2 linked regions of the Urbifossiella limnaea genome follow. The protein of the gene in region 1 interacts with the protein of each later gene in a pairwise test. Links are inferred from orthologs where the notes say so. Each region holds a gene or a part of one and is shown in the gene's direction. Other genes may lie near its edges.

Region 1 (3,231 bases):
GGAAGATGAGGACGCCGACCAGCCCGACGGCGGTGAGGACGAGCAGCAGGTAGGTGGCGAACAGGCGCCAGAACATTTCAAGACCGGGGCCGGGGGTGCGGGCATTGTAGGGTCGGCCGATCCGGGTTGACCCGCGGGGCCGGATGCGGGACGATTGCCCGACGCGCACCACGGAGGGGGCATGGGGCACGTCCGGGTTACGACCGAGTACGGCACCGCCACCGTCTGGCTGGACTTCCCCGGCGAGCCGGTCAACGCCCTCGACCGCGCCCGCCTCGCCGACCTCGACGCCGCCCTCGCCGGCGTCGCCGCGAACCCGCGCACCGACATCGTGGTCCTCCGCTCGGCCCGCGCCGCCGGCTTCTGCGCCGGGCTCGGCGCGAACCTCGGCCTGGCGCACCCGACCGACCGGGCCGCGTTCGCCGCCTTCGGCCAGCGCGTCGCCGAGCGCGTGGCGAGCCTGCCGCAGACCACCGTGGCCTTTCTCGACGGCCCCGTCCTCGGCGCCGGCCTCGAACTGGCGTTGGCGTGCGACCACCGCCTCGTGCTGTCGCGCGTCACCACGCACCTCGGGTTCCGTGGCCCCACGTGCCTCGGCGGCGCGGCCCGGGTGCGGCGGCTCGTCGGCCGCCGCGCCGCGGACGAGTTGCTGACGACGGGCCGAACGCTGTCCGGCCGCGAGGCGGTGCGGCTGGGGCTGGTCGATCACGCCTTCTGCGAGCGGCGCGGGAAGATCGAGTTGCGGACGTTTCTGGACACGCTCGAGCGCCGCGGGTGGCGCCCACGGCGGCGCGTGGAACAGACGGGGCTGGCGGACGAGCGGCGTGTCTTCGCGGCGGCGGAACCGGTGGTCGTGGTGCCGGCGGTGCCGCGGCCGATGCTCAACCCGCTGCCGCCGCTACCGGCCGTGGTCGGGTTGCTGACCGGCGTCGCCGAGGCGGCGCGGTTCGCGGCGGAGGCGGCACTGCGCGGCGGGCGTGTGGTGGCGCCCGACCGGAGCGCAGTGGACACGGCGATCGCGGCGGCGCTGGCCCGCGGGTTCGTGACGCCGTTGGAGGCCGAGCAGGCCCGCGCGCGGGTGACGGCCGACGGCTTCGGCCGGGCCGACCTGGTGTTCACCGACGGGGAGCTGCCGGCGGTCGGGCGGCGGTGCGTGGTCGCCGTCGTGAGCCCACACGCCTACCCGGCGCAACGGGTGGGCTTCGCCCGCAACCGTCGCACGGTCGGCGTCTGCCTTGCGCCCCGGACGCTCCTCCCGCACGCCGACACTGACCCCGACGCCGTCGCCACACTGGCCGAGTGGCTGACCGCGTTCGGGCGCGGCCCGACCGTCCTTCCAGCGCCGCGGCCGGTCGCCGTCCGTACCCGCCGGCCCGCTACCATACCGGCATGACCGACCCCAAGCTGCCCCCCCGCGCCGAGCGCGTCGCGGCCGTGCTCGCGCTCCTCGACGCGCTCTACCCCGCGCCCGAAACCGCTCTCGACCACCAGAACCCGCTGCAACTCCTGGTCGCCACCATCCTGTCGGCGCAGTGTACCGACAAGCGGGTGAACCTCGTCACGCCGGCACTGTTCGCCCGCTACCACACCGCCGCCGACTACGCCGACGCCGAGCCGGCGGAGTTGGAGGAGTACGTCAAGACGACCGGCTTCTTCCGCAGCAAAGCGAAGAACATCCGGGCGTGCTGCCGGCTGATCGTGGACCGGCACGGCGGCGAGGTGCCGGGCACGCTGGAGGAACTGGTGGAGTTGCCGGGGGTCGGCCGGAAGACGGCGAACGTGGTACTCGGAAACGCCTTCGACACGCCCGGCATCACCGTGGACACGCACGTCGGCCGGCTGTCGCGGCGGCTCGGGTGGACGCGGCACACCGACCCGGTGAAGGTGGAGCGGGTGCTGATGAAGCTGTGGCCGCGGGAGCGGTGGACGCTGGCGAGCCACCAGCTGATCCTGCACGGCCGGGCGGTGTGTCACGCGCGGAAGCCGCGGTGTGAGGAGTGCGCCGTGAGTGCGCTCTGCCCCCGAGTGGGAGTCTCCGGGAGTCGGTGGGAGTCTCCGGGAGTGGAGGAGTAAAGCCTCGACGGGTCTGAACTCCTCCACTCCCGGAGACTCCCACCGACTCCCGGAGACTGCCTATTTCGCCGGCTTCGCCCGTTCCTTGTTCTCCGCCGCGAACGCCGTCGCCAGCTCCGGCGTCGCCAGCTCGTCGGGCAGCATCACCGCCCCGGTCCGCGCCGGGACCGGCACCTCGACCGGTTGACCCTTGTGATAATCTTTCATCCGCCGCACCTTGTCCTGGATGCGCATCAGGCCTTCGAGCAGCGCCTCCGGCCGGGGCGGGCAGCCGGGGACGTACACGTCCACCGGAACGACCAGGTCGACGCCCTTGGCGACGTTGTAGCCGTACTTGTAGTACGGCCCGCCGCCGCAGGTGCAGGCGCCCATGGCGATGACGAACTTCGGGTCGGGCATCTGGTTGTAGAGCCGCCGCACGCGGTCGGCCATCTTCAGGTTGACGGTGCCGGCGACGATCATGAGGTCGGCCTGGCGCGGGCTGGCGCGGAAGGCGCCGGCGCCGAACCGGTCGATGTCGTAGCGGGGGGCGCCGGTGGCCATCATCTCGATGGCGCAGCAGGCGAGGCCGAACGTCATCGGCCACAGCGACGACTCGCGCGCCCAGTTCACCGCCTGCTCCAGGCTGGTGACCACGAACCCGTCCTCGAACCGGTTCTCGAAAAGGCCCATCACGGCTCCCGGGAGGTCAGCGGCCGAACCGAATCACGTCGGTGACCCGGACCCGACGGGTCGTGAGGTTGACGTGGAACGTAATCATCAGCACCGACACGAACGCGACCCGATACCCTCCGACCCGTGACTCGCCGACGTCGAGCGGCTCGGAGGCTAGCCGGGCGTTGAACCCCTCGACCGCGCCGGCCATCCGGTCGCGCGACGGCACGTCGAGCGAGACGTAGATACGTGTGAGCTTGTCGAGGATCGGTTCGAGCCACTCGTACTCGAACATTACGCCTCCCGCAGCGCGCGGAGGCGGGCCATCACCTCTTCTCCCGTGACCCACTTGGCATTCGGGTCGTTCAGCCGCCGGTCCATCTCTTCGTCGGTCACCCCGAGTTCCGGAAACATCATCCCGGGCCTTGGGGCCGGGGTGAACCGACCGAGCAGTTGCCCGTCCGCGTCGCGGAGCTCGACTTCGACTCCGGTCGTCCGGGCGAG
Region 2 (3,542 bases), 750 kb from region 1 along the record:
GCGGTCGAGCGCGTCCCAGAACGGCGCCGCCTTCACGCCGGGGCACGGCTTTTCGGCAACGTCCGGGGCCACGGCGATCGGTACCCCCGTCTGGCGGGTCAATTCCGCGGCGGCGCCGCCGATCGTGGCCTTGTCCGAGCTCACACGCCACGCCGGAAGCGGCACCGGGGCCGGGCCTTGCGCCGCGGCGGTCGTCGCCAGAATGGCCAGGATGAAGCCGGTGTGCATGGGGGCGTCCGCCGGGGGTCGGGACCGGGGCGGGCGGCATGGACGCGGCCGGCCCCCGCGCCTATCGTAAAGGGATAACGCAAGTTGAACACCCGTAGACCGCACTCGCCGCCGCCCGCCCCTCCGGACCCCGCCCACCCCTCTCCCGGGGCGGCCCGGCGACCCCCGATCCCCGAGGCTCCCGCGATGCTCGTGACCCCCGACGCGTTGGCCCGCCGCGACGGCCGCCTGCCGGAGGACATCGACCCGCAAGAAACCGCCGAGTGGCTCGACTCGATGGAGGCGGTCATCCGCCACGGCGGGGCCGACCGCGCGCAGTTCCTCCTCGGCTCCCTCATCGCCCAGGTGGCGAAGTCGGCCCCCGGCCGGATGAGCGTCGGCGTCACCACGCCGTACGTCAACACCATCCCCGTCGAGGAGCAGCCCGACTTCCCCGGCGACCGGGCGCTCGAGCGGCGCATCAAGAGCATCGTCCGCTGGAACGCCATGGCGATGGTGGTGAAGGCGAACAAGACCACGAACGTCGGCGGGCACATCGCCACGTTCGCCAGCGCCGCCACGCTCTACGAGATCGGCTGGAACCACTTCTTCCGCGGCCGCACCGAGGCGCACCCCGGCGACGTCGTCTTCTACCAGGGGCACGCCAGCCCCGGCATGTACTCGCGGGCGTTCCTGGAGGGCCGCCTCGACGAGAGCAAGCTGAACAACTTCCGCCAGGAGTTGCAGCCGGGCGGCGGCCTCAGCAGCTACCCGCACCCGTGGCTGATGCCCGACTTCTGGCAGTACCCGACGGTGTCGATGGGCCTCGGCCCGATCATGTCGATCTACCACGCCCGGTTCAACCGCTACCTCCGCGACCGCGGCCTCGCCCGCACCGACGACGTGCGCGTCTGGGCGTACCTCGGCGACGGCGAGTGCGACGAGCCCGAGTCGCTCGGCGCCATCGGCCAGGCCGGCCGCGAGAAGCTGGACAACCTGACGTGGGTCATCAACTGCAACCTCCAGCGGCTCGACGGCCCGGTCCGCGGCAACGGCAAGATCATCCAGGAGCTGGAGGGCATCTTCCGCGGGGCCGGGTGGAACGTCATCAAGGTGATCTGGGGGAGCGACTGGGACCCGCTCCTGAAGGCCGACCACACCGGGGCGCTGCAGCGCCGCATGATGGAGGTCGTGGACGGCGAGTACCAGGAGTACATCATCAAGGGCGGGGCGTTCATCCGCGAGTACTTCTTCAACACCCCCGAGTTGAAGGCGCTGGTCGAGCACCTGACCGACGACCAGCTCGCCAACCTGAAGCGCGGCGGCCACGACCCGCGGAAGGTGTACGCGGCCTACAAGGCGGCCACCGAGCACGACGGCCAGCCGACGGTGATCCTCGTGAAGACGGTGAAGGGGTACGGCATCCCCGGGGCCGAGGGGATGAACACCGCCCACCAGGCGAAGAAGCTGACGGTGAAGCTGGAGGCCGGCGAGAACGACCTGACCATGACGCAGGCCGACAAGGACAAGAAGATCCTGGCGACCGCGCTGAAGCTGTTCCGCGACCGGTTCGGCCTGCCGCTGACGGACAAGCAGTGCGAGAGCGGGGCGTTCTACCACCCGGGCCCCGACTCGCCCGAGATCCGCTACATGCACGACCGCCGGCGGGTGCTCGGCGGCTTCAACCCGACCCGCAACAACGTCTTCACCCCCTGCCAGCCGCCCGACTCGAAGGCGTTCGAGCGGCTCCTCGGCGGCACCCAGGCCGGCAAGGGGCAGAGCACCACGCTGGCGTGGGTCACCCTCATGCAGCAGGTGATGAAGGACGCCAACGTCGGCAAGCTGATCGTGCCGATCGTCCCCGACGAGGGGCAGACGTTCGGCATGCCGCCGATGTACAAGTCGTTCGGCATCTACAGCACCGTCGGCCAGGCGTACAACCCCGTCGATAAGGGCTCGCTGACGGAGTACCGCGAGAGCACGACCGGGCAGATCCTGCAGGAGGGGATCAACGAGGCCGGGGCGATGGCGAGCTTCGTCGCCGCCGGCACCGCGTACAGCACGCACGGCGTGAACACGATCCCGTTCTACATCTACTACTCGATGTTCGGCTTCCAGCGCGTCGGCGACCTGATCTGGGCCGCGGCCGACAGCCGCTGCCGCGGCTTCCTGATGGGTGCCACGGCCGGCCGCACCACGCTCAACGGCGAGGGGCTCCAGCACGAGGACGGCCACAGCCACCTGATGGCGATGACCGTGCCGACGTGCCGGGCGTACGACCCGGCGTTCGGGTACGAGCTGGCGGTGATCGTGGAGGACGGCATCAACGCGATGTACGTCCGCGGCGAGGAGTGCTTCTACTACCTCACCGTTTACAACGAGAGCTACGACATGCCGGCCATGCCCGAGGGCGTGCGCGACGGCATCATCCGGGGGCTGTACCCGTTCAAGACGGTGCGGCCCGACGGGGCCAAGCACGAGGTGCAGCTGCTCGGCAGCGGCGTGATCCTGAACGAGGCGCTGCGGGCGCAGGCGATCCTGGCCGAGAAGTACGGCGTCGCCAGCACCGTCTACAGCGCCACGAGCTATACGCAGCTGAAGCGCGACGCCGTGGCCTGCGAGCGGTTCAACCGCCTCCATCCGGACCAGCCGGTGAAGGAGCCGTACGTGCGGCAGGTGCTGGCGAAGACGGCCGGCCCAATCGTCGCCACGAGCGACTACATGCGGGCGCTGCCGGAGCTGGTGGGCCCGTACCTCGACGGCCGGCTGCTGGCGCTTGGCGCCGACGGGTTCGGCCGGAGCGAGACGCGCAAGGCGCTGCGGCGGTTCTTCGAGATCGACGCGGAGAACGTGGTGGTCGCGGCGCTGACGGCGCTGGCGAACCGCGGCGAGTGGGACCGCGCCGCGGTGAAGCAGGCGATCAGCGACCTGGGCCTGAACCCCGACCGCCCGGACCCGTGGACGGTGTAGACCGAACGGTTTTCAGGCCAACGGCCTGACAGCCCTCAGCCCAGGGCAACGCCCTGGGTACGAGGTACGAATCACCCCCAGCCTGAAGGGCTGGGAGCCGGCTCGCAGGCCTTCGGCCTGCACGACCCACCGCACACGCCACCCAGGGCGTTGCCCTGGGCTGAGGGCTGTCAGGCCGTTGGCCTGAAGACCGAAGCCGGACGAGCCCCGGTGCGACGACCCAACGACAGGAGCGGAGCGACGCATGGACTTCCGCCTGCCCAGCCTCGGCGAGGGCATCGACTCGGCGACCGTGACCGCCGTGCTGGTCAAGCCCGGCGACGCGGTCGCGGCCGGCCAGAGCGTCCTGTCCGTGGAGACGGACA

The links.
Region 2: the proteins of nth (region 1) and ETAA1_RS02900 interact in binary tests that used the Escherichia coli proteins (3 or more experiments, as listed by UniProt). The link is inferred for Urbifossiella limnaea from one-to-one orthologs.

The regions. Positions count from the first base shown.
Region 1 is NZ_CP036273.1:1,418,610-1,421,840, forward strand. Bases 232-3,231 are described here. They hold nth (endonuclease III), read left to right. Parts: upstream 232-1,389; coding sequence 1,390-2,073; downstream 2,074-3,231. Other genes in these bases: ETAA1_RS05670 (enoyl-CoA hydratase/isomerase family protein), read left to right, coding at 232-1,393; ETAA1_RS05680 (NADH-quinone oxidoreductase subunit B), read right to left, coding at 2,134-2,745; ETAA1_RS05685 (hypothetical protein), read right to left, coding at 2,762-3,022; ETAA1_RS05690 (hypothetical protein), read right to left, coding at 3,022-3,231. Also shown: ETAA1_RS33350 (sensor histidine kinase), read right to left, coding at 1-76; more of ETAA1_RS05670, read left to right, coding at 182-231. UniProt on the Escherichia coli protein: DNA repair enzyme that has both DNA N-glycosylase activity and AP-lyase activity. The DNA N-glycosylase activity releases various damaged pyrimidines from DNA by cleaving the N-glycosidic bond, leaving an AP (apurinic/apyrimidinic) site.
Region 2 is NZ_CP036273.1:671,376-674,917, reverse strand. What follows is about bases 67-3,377. They hold ETAA1_RS02900 (pyruvate dehydrogenase (acetyl-transferring), homodimeric type), read left to right. Parts: upstream 67-414; coding sequence 415-3,177; downstream 3,178-3,377. Other genes in these bases: ETAA1_RS02905 (hypothetical protein), read right to left, coding at 67-228. Also shown: more of ETAA1_RS02905, read right to left, coding at 1-66; ETAA1_RS02895 (2-oxo acid dehydrogenase subunit E2), read left to right, coding at 3,422-3,542. UniProt on the Escherichia coli protein: Component of the pyruvate dehydrogenase (PDH) complex, that catalyzes the overall conversion of pyruvate to acetyl-CoA and CO(2).